Regions from separate parts of the Ruegeria sp. HKCCD7628 genome, predicted to be linked through region 4. Evidence: riboswitches for the same ligand, from Rfam matches in the RefSeq annotation. Region 4 holds a riboswitch; each other region holds the start of a gene.
The links. A riboswitch is a leader RNA that binds a small molecule or an ion and turns the genes downstream of it on or off. The one in region 4 is predicted to bind cobalamin.

Region 1 (4,959 bases), 390 kb from region 4:
TAGTCGTTGTTGAAGGCCCCGATAACCCGATTGCCGGGGATGGTGATCCCGCGCGATGCGGCGGCCTTGGTCGGGCCTGCCTGCGTGACCACGATCAGACCATTGGCCTTGATGGCATCCTTGGTGTCGGCAACCAACGCGTCATAACTTTTGTCGGTTGTATAGCTGGCCCAGCCCGAAAGGGGCTCTTCTGCCAAAGCAGGGGTCGCTATCAGGGCTATCGCAGTCCAAAGGGCATTCATCGGGGCCTCCTGTTACGGGGTTGAGACTGTGATGCCAGAAAGCGGGACAGGGCGCACTCACAATCTTGTGCGTTTTCCCGATTGCGCCTGTGGCCGGAAACCCCCAGAAACAGGCAAGTGCCACCCGATGAGGTCCGAATTGGATCAGATGCGCCTGTTGATATGTTCGTCCTGTGCCGGTGCCCGCGATTGCGGGGCTGAGGTCAAAGCTGTCGAATTAGCCCTGACCCGCGCGGGGATTGAGGGAAGGGTTTCGGTCGATCAGCACGCCTGTTTCAGCGGATGCTCTGAACCCGTGGCCATCGCGCTGCAGGCCGATGGCGGTGCGTCATATGTGTTTTCAGGGGTCGATGTCGCTTCGGACGCCGATGATATCGTGGCGACCTGCCGGACCTATCTGGAAAGCCCCAAAGGCTGGATCGAAGACGCCCGGCCTTGCGGGCGGCTCCGGATGTGTTTGCGGGCGCGTATTCCGGCGCTTTAGTCGACCTGTAGTGTGACCGCCGCGCTGACGGGGATGTTGTCGACCATCAGCGGGCTGTGGCTGTTTGCGTTCAGAGAGACCGAGACTTCGACCTCGCCCTGCGGCAGATGGTCGATATGCATCCAGTTACCGTACAGCCGGGCCAGTTTCTCTCCATTTACGTAGACATGTGCATGCCCCTCGCCGTCGACATCGGTCTTTGAGGCATTTTGTGGTGAGAACCGAAAGTTCTGCGGCATGACATGCAGGTTCCAGCCCGCCATAGGATCGGGCGTAAGAGCGATCTCAAGCCCCGGAGCATCAGCGCCAGCAGGCAGGTTGATGGCAGTCGAATGATCGTGTGCGGCTGCCTCGGCGTGAGACGAACTGTGATGTGCGGGATCGCCATGGTCACGGCCGTCGAAAGTGACGCCATTTGCAGCCGCAACCACAAATCCTGCACCACTGCCAAAAACCATGCCAATTGCAAACAGGGCAAGTGAGCGTGCCATTTTATGTTCCTTGATGGTAGTAGAAACACGCCGAGCTGGTCTCGGCGTGTTCATAAGCGTGCTGGTCAGGCCGCAGCTTCGGCACGCTGGCTTTCATGTCGCCAGAAGTATCCGGCGAATGCCCCGACCAAAACCCAGGCTACCAGTCCGATGCCAAAGGCGCGTGCGGCAAACAGCGCGCCGATCTCGGTCGGAACGGGGCCGGTAAACACGTCCGGCTCGGGCGCGCCGATCAGATGTGGGGCCAACAGCAGGGCGGCTGCGATCACATAGCTGATCAGGGTGCCGCCAAAGGCAATCAGCCACATGGCAACACCTGCTGCGGCGACGGTCGCAAACCACCAGATCTGACGCGCAGCGACATCGGCTGCTGCCACGCCGGGCACTTCTGGCGCGAGTGAGAATCCGGGTGCGAGGTGCACGGCAATGAACCCCGCAAGCCCCCACAAAACGCCGGTGCGCCCGTCAATCTTGTGGCCGTTGCCCTCAGCCACGGACATCAGCGCAATCATCATCAGCGCATAACCGGTATAGATAAGCATCGTGAAAATGACGCTCAGCGCATCGCGGAACAGGTCCGAGAACATTCCCGGCAGCTCGGGGTGAGCACTTACGACGTCACCGCCGAAATGGACCAATTCACCTGATTCATACAGTTCCGCGTGCAGCAACACAGGTTGCACAAAGACCAACTGCAGCAAGGCGGCAATCAGCCCCGCTGCAGCACCAGCGAACAACGCGCTGGTCAGGATACGGCTAAACATGGGTTTAGTGGCAGGGGAAGCCGGTCGCGTGGCGCACATCGTGGGCTGCGTCATGCAGGGCCGCGGCCTGAACGTGGCCGGTCAGCGTGATGACGCCAAGGCCCAGAACCACAGCGAACATAACCGGCAGGATACCAACGCGTGAGGTCGAAGCGGTTGTTGCTTGAGTTGCCATTTTTAGTTCTCCTTTACCGTCGCACCCGACGGTTGGTGTTTTCATTCGTGCCTGGCAGGTCTCCTGGCTCGCGGGTCGATGCCTCTGTTCGCCTTCCCCCTGAAACTCAGGAGTGGCTGGTTGAACAGGGCTCACCGCTTACAGTCGCGGGGGCGGCTGTGGATTCGATCGCGCGCGGTCTCACCACATTCCCTCTTAGCTTGCCGGTATTGCCGACAGGACCAGACAGGTTCATTTAGCCGTTCCATCTGCTGCAGCGCAATCGTCATTTGCGACGTTTTAGGTCAGATCATGCGCTTTTTGAGAAGATAAATATCCATGATCCACCCATGATCAGCGCGCGCAGCGGCGCGGGTGTCCAGAATCGACTGTGCAACACCGGTCAGAGGGCCGTTGATCAGGATTTCTTCAGTCATGCCCACGTAAGCCCCCCACCAGATGTCATAATCTGCCATCTGAAGATGTTGGAACGAGCACTCACCATCCAACATGACCGCCACGTTTGATGCACCGTCCGGCCACCCTTCGTCGCGAATCCGCCGCCCCGTGGTAACGATGTAGGGGGCACCCAGTTCGTTGATCGGAATCGCGTGGGCCGCCGTCAACGCCTGCAGCGCTGTGATGCCGGGGATCACCCGCGTCGTCGGTTGAGGGTCCAACCGCGCCGCGATTCGCAGTGAGCTGTCGTATAGCGACGGATCGCCCCAGATCAGCAGCGCCACGTGCTGTGCGCCGGGATGGGCGGCAATCGCCTCGCGCCAGCGCAGCGCAATCGCTTCGTGCCATTCGTCCACCCCGCGCAGATACCCGTCTTCCGAGCGGCGCTTGGGGATGTCGAAATAGGCGATCTGCGGCGGCGTGTCGGTCACCTGCGCAATGACCTTTTCGCGCAGCCCGGCCAGATCGGCCTTATTCTCGCCCTTGCGGGGGATCAGGATCAGGTCCGCCGAGCGGATCGCCTGCGCGCCCTGAAAGGTCACGTGGTCAGGGTTCCCGGTGCCGATGCCGATCAAGGTCAGGTCAAACATCGTCAAACTCTGCCAGCGGGCCATAAAGGATCAGCGCCGGGGCGGTGCCTATCTCATCCGCCAGTTTTTCGGACAGCGCGCCTACAGTACTGCGATGCAGCTTTTGTTCGGGGGTCGAGACGGATTCGGCCATTAGTGCTGGCGTCTCCAGCGGCAGACCGTGGGCGTTCAGCGTTTCGACCAGCAGAGGAAAAGTCCGCTTGCCCATGAAGACGACGGTGGTCGCATCCGGGTCGGCCAAAGCGGGCAGGTTCAGGTCCTCGGGCAATTTGCCGCTGACATCATGACCAGTGACAAACTGTACTCGCCGCGCGGTCAGCCTGCGGGTCAGCGGGATGCCCGCCGCTGCCGCTGCCGCGACGGCCGAGGGGATGCCGGGTATGATCTCGTATTCGATCCCAGCCGCGCGCAGGGCCACCAGTTCTTCTTCCAGACGCCCGAACATGCCGCCATCGCCGGATTTCAACCGCACGACCCGCTGCCCGGTCAGGGCGTAATCCACCAGCAACCGGCTGACATGGTCCTGCTTGGGCGAGGGGCGGCCCGCCCGTTTGCCCACGCCTACCAGATCGGCATCGTCGCGCGCATGGTTCAGGATCGGCCCGCTGCTGAGGTCATCAAACAGCACCGCATCCGCCTTCTGCATCCGGTCCACAGCCTTCAGCGTCAACAGCTCCGGGTCGCCGGGGCCTGAGCCAATGAACGAAACAAACCCACTCATGCTGAGGCCTGCGCGATCAGGTGAAAGAACGTGCCGGTCACGTTGCCACGCACCGATCCGGTCTGCGGCCCTTCGGCCCCTTCTGCGTCAAACACACGGGCCAAAGGCGCGTCAGGTTGCTCGATGATCGAGGAATAGTGGAACTCATGCCCCCGCAGGCCCGTGCCTACGGCATAGCCGGGCATCGGGGCCAGCAGTTCGGCGCGGCGATAGCCCAGATTGAAATTGCGCTTTTCATAGGACGTCACCAGCCCCAACAACCCCGCCATCTGATGCGAAATACCCTCTTTATCGATCAGAGCCTGTCCCAGCGCCATGTACCCCCCGCACTCCCCATGCACGGGCTTGGTCCGCGCATGTTTCCGTAGCCCCTCCTGAAAGACTGATGCAGCGGCCAGAGTGCCTGCATGCAACTCGGGATATCCACCCGGTAACCAAACCAGATCGGCATCCGCCGCAGGGGCTTCATTCGCCAATGGCGAGAACGGCAACACCTCGGCCCCTGCCGCGCGCCAGCCTTCCAACAAATGCGGATAGGTAAACGAAAACGCAGAATCACGGGCCAGCGCGATCCGTTGCGCCGGTGGCCGCGGCAGCGCGGCGGACGATGGCCCATTCGGGCCTGAGGACGCCGCCCGCTTGATCGCCTCAAGATCGACATGCTCGCGCAGGAACGCGGCGTAGCCCACAATTGCGCTTTCCAGATCGGGATGTTCAACCGCCTGGATCAGGCCCAGATGCCGCTCGGGCAGGGTCAGGTCTCCACGACGGGGCAGCACGCCCAGAACCGGCAAGCCCGCGCGTTCCATTCCCAACCGCGTCAACCGCTCATGCCGGGGGCTGGCGCAGCGGTTAAGGATCACGCCGGCAAAGGGCAGATCGGGGTTATACATTTTGAAGCCCAAAGCCGTCGCCGCCGCCGATTGCGCCTGGCCGCCCACATCCAGCACCAGCACCACCGGCCAGCCCATCCGTAACGCGGTTTCCGCACTGGACCCATGACCCAGTTCACCGGGCTTGGCGACGCCGTCGAACAGCCCCATCGAACCTTCGG
Region 2 (4,959 bases), 400 kb from region 4:
AAGTGGCCAGTGCGACTTGGAAGACGGGCACATTCGCAGCATCTAAGGGCGAGGTGCCAGACGCGCCTTTGCCTGAGAAGGACGTGGCGTTGATGATCGCGGATGGGGCCAGCGATACGATGGTGTCGCGCAGCCAGTCGGCAGCAGCCGGGGCTTTCAGAGAGGGGGCGAAGAGCCCCACGGCTTCAAATCCACGTGCGCGCAGACTGCGGATTAGGGCGGCCACGGGGGCGGTGTCGGCGGATGTCAGATAAGCGCGGTAGAAGGTGACGAGGATGCGTTTCGCATCCCCGGAAAACGCCTGTTCCGCCGGGATCACGCCGCGGTCCGGGCACCATGCGCCGCAGTCGGGCAAGGACTTGGTGCCCATCACCGGGCCCGCATACAGACCAGCTGCCAATGCCATCTGCGCCAAAGCGGCTTGTGCTGCAACCTCGCCACCGGTGTCGCAAAGATGCGCCAAGCGGCGCAGGGTGGAGACGGGCAGGGTCGAATAGTCATCCAGCCGCGTATCCTCGCGCCCGTCGGCGGGCAGCACGGCCACAGCAATCCCTTTGGTCTGCGCAAGCGATAGAACCTGCTGCAGTCCGTAGGACCAATAGGGCACCCCGCCGATCAGTCGGATCAGGATGCCCTTGGCGCCCTCCAGCGTCTGCTCGACATAGGTATCCACCGAGAGGGGATGTTTCAGTGCCGTCAGATTGGCCAGCCGCAAGGTCGGCATCCGACCCTCGGGCCCGCCGCCGCGATGCCAGCCTGCCGCGAAAGCACCAAGGTCGCTGTCTGAGAACGACAGCACCACCAAATCCGCCGGGCTCTGGCCCAGATCGGTTGGTGTTTCGGATTCCTCTAACCCGTGGCTTTCGCGGAAGACGACGTGCATGGTTTACTCGGCAGCCTCGGTGACGCCCGCGAGGATGTCGCGGATTTCAGCCTCTTTGATGTCGTCATGCTCGGCAATCACCACCAGACGCGAACGGCGCTCTTCGCCGGGCTGCCACGGACGGTCGTACTGATGACGCACGCGCGCGCCCACAGCCTGAACCAGAAGGCGCATTGGCTTGCCCTGAACAGCGGCATAGCCTTTGACGCGCAGGATGTTCAGTTCCTTGGCCAGACGTTCGATTTTCGCGACCAGATCGGCCGGGTCGGTCTGTTCCGGCAGCTCGACGATGATGCTTTCGAAATCATCGTGCTCGTGATCATGGTGGCCATCGTGATGGCTGGGCCGCGCCTCCATGTCATCCTCGGCGGCAGCCTCAAGACCCAGCACGACGCGCACGTCCACAACGCCTTCGGCCACTTCGACGACCGGCAGAGGGCGCGGGGCCTCTGCGGCGATGATCTCTTTGGCTTTGGCGACACCTTCGGGGCCGGCCAGATCAGGCTTGGTCAGCAGGATGATGTCGGCGCAGGAGATCTGATCCTCGAACACCTCGGACAGAGGCGTTTCGTGGTCGATGGAATCGTCGGCCAGACGCTGGGCATCCACCGCCGCGACATTCGGGGCAAAGCGACCGGCGGCAACGGCCTCGGCGTCGGCCAGCGCTATCACGCCGTCAACGGTGATCTTGGATCGGATATCGGGCCAGTCGAACGCTTTCAGCAGCGGCTTGGGCAGCGCCAGACCAGAGGTTTCGATCAGGATATGCTCGGGGCGCGGCTCCAGCGCCATCAGCGCCTCGATCGTGGGGATGAAATCATCGGCCACGGTGCAGCAAATGCAGCCATTGGCCAGTTCCATGATGTTTTCCGCCGGGCAATCGGGGATGGCGCAGGATTTCAGGATATCGCCGTCCACGCCGACATCGCCAAACTCGTTGACCACAACGGCCAGACGCTTGCCCTGCGGGTTCTGCATCAGGTGTCGCACCAGCGTGGTCTTGCCCGAACCCAAAAAGCCGGTGATCACAGTAACGGGGAGTTTTTCCAAAGTGGACATGTCAGGCTCCAATCGGGGGAATACGCGAGGCGCAGTTTTTGCGGAAATGTTCGGGGCGCTCGCGCCATTTGACCAGACCGTCTTCGGTGGCCAGATACTTGGTGGCACCGTCTACGATCACGTCGACATGATCGACTTCGTTCAGGTTCTCATAAACAAAGGTCCAGCGTTCCGGCCCGCCGCGCAGCACGATGGAACAGCCCTGATCGCAATTCGACAGGCATTCAACAGCCTTCAGCGCCACGCCCTCGGGCAGTTCAGCCTGTTCCAACGCCTTGTGCAGCAACGTGCCTGGGCGTTGGGCGTCATCTTCAATGGGTAGGCCGCGGCGGCAGGTGGTGCAAACCAGCAGCTCGACCGGAGCGGTTTCGGTCATGTCTCTCATCCCCCTAAATCCTCATCGTGGGGGACGGGGTTTCATGCGGGTCGTGCGTGACCCGGCACCGGAACACCCCGTCCGGTTTCAATCGCGGGTGCTGGCAGGTCTCCCGGCTTGCGGATTTCAGGGCGGTTACCCTGTCGGATGACCCGCCTTCCCGGCCTTGTTGGCCAGTGGCTTGGGCACCCTCTCCGGTCACGGTCGCGGGGGCGGCTGCGTTTGACGGATGACCCGCTGACGCATTCCCTTTTCATCCATCTGCAGATGGACACCAACGGATCGGACATGCGGCACCGGGCAGGCCCTTGTCAAGCGAGTCGCAAACATCTTTCGCACCTCGGGTTAAAAGCGACCTGACAGCGTCGCTGGGCGGCATGACTTTGGGTGGGGCGGCATGGTGCCATGAACAAAACGACGCCAAAAAAGGAGGTGTATCGCATGAAGGTGGGCTTTATCGGCTTGGGCAATGTGGGCGGCAAACTGTCAGGGTCTTTGCTGCGCAACGGGATCGAACTGACGGTACATGATTTGAACTCTGACCTCGTCGACGGCTTCGTGTCACAGGGGGCCAAGGCCGCCGAAAGCCCGGCCCAGCTGATGCGCGATTGCGACGCGGTTATTACTTGCCTGCCATCGCCTGCCGCTTCGGACGCGGTGATGCAGGAGATGCTGCCTGAGGTCAGCCCCGGCAAAATCTGGATGGAGATGTCCACCACTGATGAAGCTGAAGTCAAGCGATTGGGCGCCCAGGTGATCGAACGTGGCGGCGCAGCGGTAGACTGTCCTGTATCGGGTGGCTGTCATCGCGCCGCGACGGGCAATATCTCGATCTTCGCGGGCTGCGACCGGGCCACATTCGAGCGCATACTGCCCTTTCTGACCACCATGGGCCGACGGGTTCTGCATACCGGTGACCTAGGGACCGCTTCGGTGTTGAAAGTGCTGACCAATTACCTCGCCACCGCCAACCTGATCACCTGCGCAGAAGCACTTGTGACCGCCAAAGCCGCCGGGATGGATCTGAACACCACATACGAGGCAATCAAGATCTCATCCGGGACATCCTTCGTGCATGAAACCGAAAGCCAAGTCATTCTGAACGGCTCGCGGGACATTTCGTTCACGATGGATTTGGTGAAAAAGGACATTGGCCTGTTTCAGGATGTGGCGGACCGGGCGGGGGTGCCGCTCGAGATCAACCCGGTGATGATGCGTATCTTTGACGACGGCATCGCCCGCTATGGCGACCGAGAGTTATCACCTAATATTATCAAGCGGTTGGAAGAGGCCACCGGGCTGGATATCACGGCCCCCGGCTTCCCGTCCGAAATGGAAGACTACGAGCCGGAAGCGTCCGGATACGAGGTTATTCCTCAGGGACGTCGGGCCGAATGACGCAATTGCACTGCGCGAAAACGCTTTGCCCGGCTTGGAAAAGAGGCGGCGAGTGTTGGGCTCGCTGCCACTTTTTCAGGTCACTGAACTACCTGAACCACCGGGGCAACAGTCAATTTGTGTGCGGATAAACCTAAGTATCGTCAATAGACAAACCCTAGGAAAACCTGTTCAGATACTAAGTGCCAATCATGTCGCAAGTTTCGAGCTTGCATTCCCGCGAGCCGCCCGTTTTCCGTAGATCCGGTACTGCCCGCTTGGTTCATGCCTATGCGTTCAGTAGGATTTCGCCTGCTTACTTCGCGATTACAAGGTCGTGCAAGCATGTATGCCAAGTTGCTTTTTTCCAGTCGCACATCGAAAAACGCTTGTGTCTTAGTGAAAGTCAGCGTCCTTTTTTCAGATCAAAGACCGTATTTGTGACTTTCGCTTGAAAGCGGTAAGCCTAACATCAATCGGCGCACGCCAACGCGCGCAGCGTTGCCCTGAGTTCAATGGCGCACTCGGCTATCCAGATTGTCACTTATGGTTTTTAATCCATCCCGGAGGACGTGGGCGTTGCAGAGGGCAACCCAGTAGTTTTCGCTAAAGCAGCGATATTTTTACAGATGTTCGCTTTTGTTCTATGGACGGAGGGATTGGCCACCGGGAGTAATAAACGCCATGTCTTGAGAGGGTTAGATAGGATGACAATTTCATCGTAGGTGTGTCCCACTTTGTGTCACACCCGAGCACCACAGGGCTAAGTCAATGATTTAGAATAAAATGGAGGCGAGTACCGGAATCGAACCGGTGTACACGGATTTGCAATCTGGTATGTTTTATTTGTTATCAGTGGTTTAATTGTATTCTTTCCAGTCTATGCACATGCTATGACGGGATAACGCGTTCCTAACGTGTTTTTAACGTCCTTTATGTGGGGGATAACGGCTTGGCGAAGTCAGGCGGTACTTTTGTAAAAGGCGACCCGCGTGCGGCGGCGGCTGGTCAGAAAAGCAAACGTGGTCAGGACCGCGTCGTCACGCCGACCTTTATGGATGAGATACGCAATCTGGCACCGGAAGCGTTGGCGGCTCTGAAAAAAGGTTTGAAGTCAGGTGAATCGACATCAGTGCGTTTGGTGGTCGAGCGGCTGGCACCGGTTGACCTAGTCCGCGACGAAACCATGAACGAGATTGTCAGCGCGCTGGAACAGTCGAACGCGGCGTTGGTTGAAGAAAACGAACGCTTGCGCACCGAAATT
Region 3 (4,959 bases), on a different contig from region 4:
CATTGCCCTTGATCACCAACAACCCGCCATGGCCCGTGGCCCCGGCATATTGACTGGCATCGCCTTCAACGATCACAGTGCCCGACATCATGTTCTCGGCCACGCCCGGCCCAACAGAGCCTTCGACCCGAACGGTCGCCTGCTGGTTCATCCCCGCGCAGTAATAGCCGGTTGAGCCTTTGACCGTGACCTCAATCGGGGCATCCAGACCGACAGCGATGGCATGGCTGCCCTTGGGGTTCTGAACCTGCCACTGGGTCTGGTTTGTCTCGGTGCTTTGGGCCTGAAGGGCGGCGTTCAGCCCGCGCAGGCCCTGTTCGGCAACATCATAGCTCTGCATTTTAGTGGCTCCAGAAATAGACGGTTGCGGGTTCGGGTTCCCAGACGCGGGCATCCTCGATTCCCGGCAGGTTGACCAAGGCGCGATACTCGCTGCCAAAGGCCACATATTGATCGGTCTCGGCCATTACCGCCGGTTTGCAGGCGATGGGGTCGCGAACCACGCCGAACCCATCCTTGGTGCCGACCACAAAGGTAAAGAACCCGTCGAGATCCTCAAGGCTGCTTTCCAGCGCCTCACCCAGAGTGGCCCCGTTTTGCATTTTCCATGTCAGATAGGCCGCGCCGACCTCGGTATCGTTCATGGATTCGATCCGCACGCCCTCGCGCATCAGTTTGCGGCGCAGGGCGTTGTGGTTGGACAGCGATCCGTTATGCACCAAGCACTGATCCGCGCCGGTGTTGAACGGGTGCGCCCCTTCTGTGGTGACGGCGGATTCAGTGGCCATGCGTGTATGGCCAATCCCGTGGCTGCCGGACATCGAGGTCAATTGGAACCGCTCCGCCACCTCTCGAGGCAATCCAACTTCTTTATAAATTTCGATCGCATCGCCATCGGACATGATCCGTAGGCCAGGGCGCAATTCCCTCAGGGCCTGCCGCGCAGCGCTGACTTTGTCGTTGGCCACGCTCAGAACCGCATGAGTGTCATTGCGGCCCAAGCTGACGGGGCTGGTCAAGACGTCGGCCAAATCTTCGGCCAGAGTCTGAAAATCCGCGTCCGGATTGTCGGATTGCACGGTGAGCTTTGCCTGATCTCCGACAGGTCCATAAATCGCGATCCCGGCGCTGTCCGGGCCGCGATCTGTCATTGTGATCAGCATATCTGTCAGCATCGCGCCCAATTGAGGCTCGAGCGTTTTGTCCTTCAAAAAAAGGCCGACAATTCCACACATGTGTCAGCTTCTCCTGTGTTGAGTTGGGCAGACGCTAACACCTGAACTTCAGGTTATCAACAAAGGGAAATTAATATTCATAAGGGGAATATTTTCGGCTATCTATTTCCCCCGCATTCAAAAATCACGGAGAGCAACCCCGCAAAACCTCAGCAGCGGTTTATCAATCGCCGAATCGTGACTAACGCGTCTGCGGATATGAGATGATCGACAGGTAGCGGGCTGGCAGTTTGCGCAGCACCTCGGGTCCATGCGGTGCGTCCGCATCAAAGAACAACGTATCACCCGGCTCCAGCAGGTAAATTTGATCGCCGTGTCTGTAATCGACTTCGCCTTCAAGCATGTAGAGCATTTCAATCCCGTCATGCTGGAACGTCGGGAAAGTGTCGGACTCTTCCGTCAGCGTGATCAGATAGGGTTCGACCACAACACCACTGGCATTAGACCCCATATGACCCAAAAGGCTGTATTGATGGCCTGCGCGTGTCCCGGCTCTCTCTGTTTCAACGCCCTTTCCCGCTTTGGTGTGGGTTGCGTTTCGGGTTTCTTCATATCTGCGGAAAAATGCAGTGATCGGTGTGCTCAGAGCATTGGCCAGCGATTGTAGCGTCGTCAATGAAGGCGATGTGTAGCCGTTTTCGATTTTTGACAGCATACTGATGGATAACCCGGTCAGCCCCGACAATTCCGCAATTGTCACGCCCTGCTGCAACCTCAACGCGCGGATTTCACGACCGATCGCCGTTTCGAGGTTCTTTTCACCGGGGTCCCTGACCTTGTGGGGATCCTGAGAAAACTGAGGTTTGGACCTATCGTTTGATGCTTTCACCAACCTATCCTTAACGCCTTTCGCTTCGTCGTTATCGCCTGCAATTTTCTTGAAGGGAAACATATTTTCAAAACTACATTCCTGCGCAACCTCCGGTGATTTGTGTTGACCGGCGATCTGATCTCGGGCAGTGACGCATTTGATGGTTCCCTGGGGCATGCTCCAGCGGTGAAAAGGGAATACGGTGAGGTTTAAGTGCCAAGTCCGTAACTGCCCCCGCAACTGTAGGCGGTGAGCGAAGCCAATATCCCACTGACGTGAATAATGTCGGGAAGGGTGGCCAAGCCTCGACCCGCAAGTCAGGAGACCTGCCATCGCAACCGAAACCAACCCGGGGCGGGGCGTCCTGGAAGGAGGCTTGATGGTACCTCGTACGCCTTTATGCGCGACCGCGTTTCAGTACGGCCCCAGGGGCCGTGGAACAGACGCTTGATGGCCGAGCCCACTGATCATTTTGTTCTGATCTGCGCGACCTGTCAGGGTTTGGAGGCAGCGCAGCACATTGCGGATGCCTTGTGCCCTGAATTGCCTGCGGGTTTCGCAGTGCGCACAGTAGACTGTATGGCTGGATGCGATCACCCGGTCACTGTCGGATTTCAGGCCCTAGGAAAAGCCCAATACCTGTTTGGTGATATCGGCACCGAGCAAGAGCTGAATGCTCTTGCCCAATTCGCCGCGCAATACCTGGGCAGCGCAACTGGTTGGACAAAGGCCACAGACAGGCCGGCGCCTCTGATAACCAAGACATTGGCGCGCATGCCGGCGTTGGCTGTTCGAGGAGCTCGATGATGACCAGACCCTTCCTGCAGGCGCGTGGTGTAGCCTACTATTCTTTTCACGGTGACGTTCTGTTGCAAGACATCTCGTTCGACCTTGAAGAGGGGTCGGTTCTGGCCATTGCCGGTCCGAATGGCGCTGGCAAAACCACTCTGCTGAACTTACTTTGTGGCGCTGAAGCTCTGTCCGAAGGCGACGTTCTGGTGCAAGAGCAGAGCTTGAAGACACTGTCAGCGACGGAGCGCGCCCGAAAAATTGCCGTCGTCAGTCAGCAGGAATATCCCGATGGGCGCTTGCATCTGCGTGACTATGTGGCACTTGGGCAAATTCCAATTCGCTCGGACCGCTCCTCTGAAGATCACGCAAACGACTTGACGCGAATTCTGGACCTGACCGGCCTTTTGGAGCTTGCCGACAAGCGCATGGCAGTGTTGTCGGGTGGCGAACGTCAGCGCGCCCATATCGCGCGTGCGCTGGCGCAGAACCCTACTCTTCTGTTTTTGGACGAACCGACGAACCATTTGGATCCCGACGCCAAAGGGCGGATGTTGTCGCTGGTCGCTGGACTGGGGATAACCGTCATAATGATTGTCCATGACATTGTCATGATCCCCGAATTCGCCACCCATGTCGCGTTGATGAAATCTACCCGGCTGACCGGGTTTGGCCCTGTTTCCGAGGTCCTGACGACTCAACATGTGCGCGACACGTTCGGCGTCGACTACTTATTCTTTCAGCACGACGGTCGGATGATCCCCGCGCTGGACATACGAAAAACCACTGTTTCCCAACCCTCCAGGAGATTTCCAAAATGAAACATATCTTGTCCGTGGCTCTGGTTATGGCCATGGCGAGCGGTGTTGCTGCGCATGAAGTGACCGTAGACAATTGTGGTGAACCGCTGGTGTTTGAAACCCAGCCCGAACGGTTGGTCGTACATGACATGAACATGACCGACATGGCCTTTGCGCTGGGTCTGCAAGACAAAATCGTCGGCCTCACGGGCATCACCGGCTGGTACAAAACCAGTCCTGAATTCGACACGCTACGTGGAGATATCCCCGAACTGGCACCGAAATATCCATCGGTGGAAAATATTGTCGCGGTAGAACCCGATCTGTTCTTCGCCGGCTGGTACTATGGAATGCGTCCCGGTGGTGATGTAACGCCAGAAACACTTGCCCCGTTCGGGATCAAAACCATGATCCTGACTGAAAGCTGCGTTCATCTGCATAAAGACCGCCCCGAGGCCAGCATGGACCTTTTGTTTGACGACATTCTGCGGCTGGGCAAAGTCATGCATGTCGAAGACAAGGCCGAAGCGCTTGTATCTGGTTGGAAGGATGAACTGACCGCAATCGAGGCACAAACCGCAGACTTACCGAAACCTCGAGTGTTTCTGTTGGATGGCCCGGCGGACGCTCCGTTCACTGCTGGGAAATACGCAATCCCCAACGCTATGATAGCAGCGGCGGGTGGTCTCAACGTTACCCGTGATATGGACACAAGCTGGGGTCGCACGTCATGGGAAACCGTGGCAGCCGCGAACCCTGAGTTTTTAGTGCTGTTGGATTATCAAACCGGAAAAGGAGCGGCGGATACGTTCAGGTTTCTGCAAGAACATCCTGTTATGTCACAAACCGACGCGGTCAAAAACGAGCGCTGGATCGGTTTGCGGTACGAAGAATTGACGCCGGGACCGGCCAACATTCAGGCCATCGCAAAATTGGCAGCAGCCATGCGCACGGGTCTGAACTGAATTGGGCCGTCTGGGGCTGACACTTTTGATGGGGGTGGCCATTCTGGCCGCCCTTCTTCTGGTTTCGACAATCTACGGAACCACATCCATTCCTCTGTCCGATACGGTCTCAGCTATTCTGCTCGGCGCTGGTGTGATCGAGGGAGACATGTCACCACTTCACCGCATCGTTTTCGACCTGCGCCTGCCCCGCGCGCTTTTTGCCGCCGTGATCGGCGCTGGTCTCGGAGTTGTTGGAGTTGTGCTGCAAACGACTACGCGAAACGATCTGGCCGACCCGTTCCTGTTCGGTCTTTCCTCTGGTGCGGCGGCGGGGGCAGTGTTCGTCATTACGGTGACTGGTGACATACTGGGGTTCT
Region 4 (4,959 bases):
TTCACTGCAGGGAACGCCTATTGGGGAATGGGCCGTAACACAAACCCAGACCTGTCATCCTCTGATGGAGGCTTTCGAAGCGCTGGATTACGATGCCATCGGACTCGGAAACCATGATTTCGGCTTCGGCTTGCAGGTTCTGGACCGTATCCTGCCCCAATCCCCCTGCCCTGTCCTATGCAGCAACGCGCACCGGTTGGACCGCCCCGGTGCTTGGAGCAGGCAGGCAGTGCTAAACCGAACCATGAAAGCCGGAGGCCGCGAATATCCGATCAAAATCGGCGTTTTTTCAGCCCTGCCGCCGCAAACTGCGAACTGGGAGGCGCACCGGCTAGAGCAAAAGGTCCGCATCGACGATATCCTGTCCACGGCACGACACGTGTCGCAAGAGCTGAAGGCCGCTGGGTGCGATCTTGTGATCGCGCTGGCGCATTCCGGGATTGGCACCGCCCAACCGGAGCCGAATCTGGAAAACGCGGTGATTCCCCTAGCGGCCATCGGGCCAATCGATGCGATTATAGCGGGACATTCACATCTGACTTTGCCGGGCGCGTCGCATGAAGGGTTTGCGTTCGTGGACAGTGCCAAAGGTCAAGTGCACGGCAAGCCGGCTGTCATGCCGGGCAGCGCTGGGTCGCATCTTGGTGTGATTGACCTGACGATGAAACTTGGTGACGACGGAAAATGGCAGGTAGAAACGCACCGTTCACACCTGAAGGCAATCGCACCCGACTTTGTTGGCGCTGAGGTTCCGGAAGACCCCGAACTGTCGCGGATTTTTGCCAAGGCGCACCGCGAAACTCGCGCGCAGTGCAACACGCTCTTTGGACACACGTCGCATCATCTGCACAGCTATTTCAGCTTTTGCGCCTGGGATCGCGGTCTGGCGCTTGTGGCTGCCGCGCAAGCTGCAGCATTGCGGCAGCATATGCAGGGAACTGCCTATGCAGGGCTACCCGTCTTGTCGGCAGTTGCACCGTCAAAATTCGGCGGTCGTGCAGGACCTCGGTTTTTCACCGATATCCCACCCGGGCAGATATGTACGCGCCATGTTGCCGACCTGAACGTGTTTCCGAACGAGATGCAGGCCGTCATTGTCTCGGGCACTGAAATCAAGGATTGGCTGGAAATGTCCGCTGGCGTGCTGAACCAGATGCGGCCGGGTGAACAATCGGACCTTGTGGATACGAATCGCGCCGGACATAATTTTGACGTGCTACACGGGTTAACTTACGCACTAGATCTAGCATCTCCGGCGCGGTTTGACGCAGGTGGCGCAATACTTCATCCCAACAGCCATCGGGTTCGCGGATTGCGATTCAACGGCCGCCCTATCGACACAGATCAGCGCTTTGTTGTCGCGTTGAACAACTATCGCGCCAACGGAGGCGGGAATTTCCCGTTTTCCGAAAACGCGACCCGAATTCCTCTGCCGGTCCTTCCGATTCAACATATTGTACGGGATTACCTGTCGGGCGTCTTACCGATGGACCCTTTGGAAGAGGCACTCCAGCCTTTTCGGTTGTCACCCATACCCGGTGCCCATGCGCTTGTGAAAACCGGAGCGGCCGCTGACCAACACCTGGAAGAACTGGCACGCTACCGCGCCAAAGTCATCGGTCCGGATGCGAAAGGTTTTCTGAATATTCAGCTCTCCCTCTGACGGGTTGCCAAGCATGAACCAAATGCCTATATCCACCGTTGAGAGGTTGGCGCGGGCGAGCGCCTCGCCAACCTGGTCAGGTCCGGAAGGAAGCAGCCACAACGAGCCCCGCTTGGGTCGATGTCCAACCTCTCACTTCATCCCCGACAGTTTTGACCGGTTTAGACACGCAGCACTTATGCGATCAAGCGCGGCCATAGGGACGCGTTGCGACGCGCGAACGCGCCGATATGGCCAATGTCCTTAAGTCCGAATTCCTGCGGCGACAGCACATGACGCCGAGCGCTGGAGCCGTACAGATCTGCCAACCGCCAAACGGCTTCGGGCGGAACCATCTGGTCGTCCTCGAAAGTGAACAGATCGACCGGTTTGCCTTTCTCTGCCCAGGTTGCGGCAGGTAGCGTTTTTCCGATTTCTGGCAGATAATTTTGGGGTGCCGTGCACCACTTGCGCCACTGCCAGTAAACCGATGCAGGCAGGTCGGCCCCAAATCCCACTGCCTTTCCTGGCAGGTATCCAACTGTTTTTACCGCCAGCGGAACATGTCCATACCAGAACAAGGACGCCAACGCGCGATAAGGCCAAGGGTGATCACTGATTGTCACCAGCCCCGAACACACACAGATCATGCGATCTATATGGTCGATATCAGGTTGTATTGGCCCCAACATCCCTCCGACCGAGTGCCCTATGCTCCAGTGTTCTGCGTGTGGGTAACGCTGGCGCATTTCCGCTCTGGCGGCAGGCATGTCGGTCAGCGCCCAATCCGCCATCTTTACCCGCGATTCCTGCAGTAATCCGGTCAGTGAGTGGCCAAAGTCACGATAGTCGTAGGTCAGGCAGGCGATCCCCTGATCCGCTGCCAGCCAATTCGCGAAATGCTGATAGTAATCCCTCGGGACACCGGTCGCACCATGTACAACCACGGCGACTTTGGGATCAGTCACGGGCCGGTACAGGCGCGCCGACAGCATTGCCGAACCGGCAGAAAACCGAAAATCCTCGGTCAGGACGGGGGGTGTATCATCCAGCATAGCGTTGCTCACCTGATCTGAACTGTTCGGTTCACCCCTTATCCCCACTTCTTTGGCCGGGCTGAGTCAAGGGCGCATCAAGATGACCAAACGTCCACTTTGCGCGCGCGCCCGCTTGACTCAAAGCCCGCTCAACCGCTAGCGATGGCGTGATGGTTCTTGTCCCGTGTTGGGACAAGATGAAAAGGGAACACGGTGCGGTTCTGCCCGGTCATGCCGGAACGATCCAATGCCGCGACTGCCCCCGCAACTGTAAGCGGTGAGCAATGCCGAAATACCACTGGCCCGCAAGGCTGGGAAGGTCGGCAACGCTATGACCCGCAAGTCAGGAGACCTGCCATCAAAGCAAAACTGTAACTCGGGCGGGGTATCCGGGCGGGATTGTCAGCGCGCTGTCACACCTGATCTACGCCCCGTTCCCCGCGCGGAGGGCGCATTATGATCTGGAAGACAAAAACGCACCAATTCAGTGCAACCCTATGTCAGAAAACCGGCAAGACCTGCCCGGCTCTGGCGCAGATGGCACGGGCTATTGTGCAGGCGATGGAATCCGCAGTGCCTGCCACGTCGGATGACTTCGCGTTGGACGGCAGCGGAGAGCTGGGCCATTGCCCACAGGGCTGCATCGCCCGATTCCGCGCCCAGAAAGATCAAATTCGCATCTTCTGCGGCACTAGCACGGACGCCTCGCTCGACGCGTTGGATGGTTATGCGGATATGCTGTTCGGCCCCGATGCTGCGGCCCGTCCGGCCGGCCAGTTGCCAGTGCCGCCCTGTGCCATGCTTGAAGTGTCAGAGCTGGCCCCGGCGCAACCAGCACAGCCCCAGCAGCATCTGGCGCTGTAACTCAGTCCGGCGCGCAGGTTGCCCAACGCATCTGCCCGTCGGTTTCAACCGCACAGGGCCGCACGGCGCGCAGGCGGCGCAACGCCGCGTCGGACGCGAAGCCCTGTTCGACCATAAGCCGCAGGGCGATCATGCCCGACCGCCCGCACCCGCCCCGGCAATGCACCAGCACCCGCCCTCCACGCGCCAGAATATGCGCGGCAGACTGGCTGATCCGGGGCCACGCGGCCTCGGTGTCCGGCGACGGCGCGCCAAAATCTTCAATCGGCAGGTGCGTCCAGGTTATGCCCTCGGCGTGCAGGTCATCTCCCAGTTTTCCCGCTCCGGTCTGCTCCATCTCGGAGCTTGTGGTCATCGAAATCACAAGATCGGGCCGCCAGCGGCGAATGATATCCAAATCCCGCGCATACTCCCCCGCGCGCCCCGGCAGCGGCGACAGCGCGAAATGACCGGCCCCGACCTCGACCACGTGAATTGCAAATGGCTCCATCCCCGGCCTCCTTTCCACATAGCTTCTATGCTGTGCAAACTGACCTGCAAACCGAATTTCCCCCAAGGCGGCGGTGGACGCGGGCGGCGGGGGTCTCTAGGCTGCGTCGGAACCCGAATCCGACAGAGCAGATATGACCGACACGCCCAGCCCCGCCTATCAGGTTCTTGCCCGTAAATACCGCCCTGAAACCTTTGCCGATCTGGTCGGGCAGGAGGCCATGGTACGCACGCTGAAAAACGCGTTCGAGGCGGATCGGATCGCGCAAGCCTTTATCATGACCGGCATTCGCGGCACCGGCAAAACCACCACGGCCCGGATCATCGCCAAAGGCATGAACTGCATCGGCCCCGATGGCGAGGGCAAACCGACGACCGAACCCTGCGGCCAGTGCGAACATTGTGTGGCGATCATGGAAGGTCGCCATGTGGACGTGATGGAGATGGACGCCGCCAGCCGGACCGGTGTGAACGATATTCGCGAGATCATCGACAGCGTCCGCTATCGCGCGGCCTCGGCCCGCTACAAGATTTACATCATCGACGAGGTCCACATGCTGTCGACCAGCGCCTTCAACGCGCTGCTCAAGACGCTTGAGGAACCGCCCGAGCATGTGAAGTTTATCTTTGCCACCACCGAGATTCGCAAAGTGCCGGTGACAGTCCTGTCCCGATGTCAGCGCTTTGACCTGCGACGGATCGAGCCCGAGGACATGATCGGCCTACTGCGCAAGATCGCCGATGCCGAAGGCGCACAGATCGCCGAAGACGCGATGGCACTAATCACCCGCGCCGCCGAGGGTTCAGCCCGCGATGCGACCTCTCTTCTGGATCAGGCGATTTCACACGGCGCCGGGGAAACCAGCGCCGATCAGGTGCGTGCGATGCTGGGTCTGGCCGACCGGGGCCGAGTGCTGGACCTGATGG

Region 1: it holds a riboswitch for cobalamin, as region 4 does, so the genes downstream of both, AC2TAD_RS03545 (CbtB domain-containing protein) here and AC2TAD_RS05440 (hypothetical protein) in region 4, are expected to answer to the same signal.
Region 2: it holds a riboswitch for cobalamin, as region 4 does, so the genes downstream of both, AC2TAD_RS03475 (DUF1636 family protein) here and AC2TAD_RS05440 (hypothetical protein) in region 4, are expected to answer to the same signal.
Region 3: it holds a riboswitch for cobalamin, as region 4 does, so the genes downstream of both, AC2TAD_RS13910 (DUF1636 family protein) here and AC2TAD_RS05440 (hypothetical protein) in region 4, are expected to answer to the same signal.

Annotation. Positions count from the first base shown of each region.
Region 1 covers NZ_JBWVBA010000001.1:704,346-709,304, reverse strand. The annotation lists gene AC2TAD_RS03565 (DUF302 domain-containing protein) at 1-242, opposite strand, end outside; gene AC2TAD_RS03560 (DUF1636 family protein) at 370-726, shown strand; gene AC2TAD_RS03555 (hypothetical protein) at 723-1,217, opposite strand; gene AC2TAD_RS03550 (CbtA family protein) at 1,283-1,981, opposite strand; gene AC2TAD_RS03545 (CbtB domain-containing protein) at 1,986-2,156, opposite strand; cobalamin riboswitch at 2,193-2,397, opposite strand; gene cobF (precorrin-6A synthase (deacetylating)) at 2,441-3,184, opposite strand; gene cobA (uroporphyrinogen-III C-methyltransferase) at 3,177-3,905, opposite strand; gene AC2TAD_RS03530 (cobyrinic acid a,c-diamide synthase CobB) at 3,902-4,959, opposite strand, start outside.
Region 2 covers NZ_JBWVBA010000001.1:690,419-695,377, reverse strand. The annotation lists gene cobN (cobaltochelatase subunit CobN) at 1-883, opposite strand, end outside; gene cobW (cobalamin biosynthesis protein CobW) at 887-1,942, opposite strand; gene AC2TAD_RS03475 (DUF1636 family protein) at 1,944-2,318, opposite strand; cobalamin riboswitch at 2,404-2,612, opposite strand; gene AC2TAD_RS03470 (NAD(P)-dependent oxidoreductase) at 2,724-3,716, shown strand; gene AC2TAD_RS03465 (hypothetical protein) at 4,648-4,959, shown strand, end outside.
Region 3 covers NZ_JBWVBA010000006.1:83,530-88,488, forward strand. The annotation lists gene AC2TAD_RS13895 (protein GlxC) at 1-340, opposite strand, end outside; gene AC2TAD_RS13900 (class II glutamine amidotransferase) at 342-1,235, opposite strand; gene AC2TAD_RS13905 (helix-turn-helix domain-containing protein) at 1,417-2,064, opposite strand; cobalamin riboswitch at 2,191-2,394, shown strand; gene AC2TAD_RS13910 (DUF1636 family protein) at 2,497-2,853, shown strand; gene AC2TAD_RS13915 (ABC transporter ATP-binding protein) at 2,853-3,656, shown strand; gene AC2TAD_RS13920 (ABC transporter substrate-binding protein) at 3,653-4,600, shown strand; gene AC2TAD_RS13925 (FecCD family ABC transporter permease) at 4,602-4,959, shown strand, end outside.
Region 4 covers NZ_JBWVBA010000001.1:1,094,054-1,099,012, forward strand. The annotation lists gene AC2TAD_RS05425 (bifunctional 2',3'-cyclic-nucleotide 2'-phosphodiesterase/3'-nucleotidase) at 1-1,663, shown strand, start outside; RNA gene ffs (signal recognition particle sRNA small type) at 1,703-1,801, shown strand; gene AC2TAD_RS05435 (alpha/beta hydrolase family protein) at 1,840-2,697, opposite strand; cobalamin riboswitch at 2,834-3,053, shown strand; gene AC2TAD_RS05440 (hypothetical protein) at 3,136-3,543, shown strand; gene AC2TAD_RS05445 (protein-tyrosine phosphatase family protein) at 3,545-4,033, opposite strand; gene AC2TAD_RS05450 (DNA polymerase III subunit gamma/tau) at 4,167-4,959, shown strand, end outside.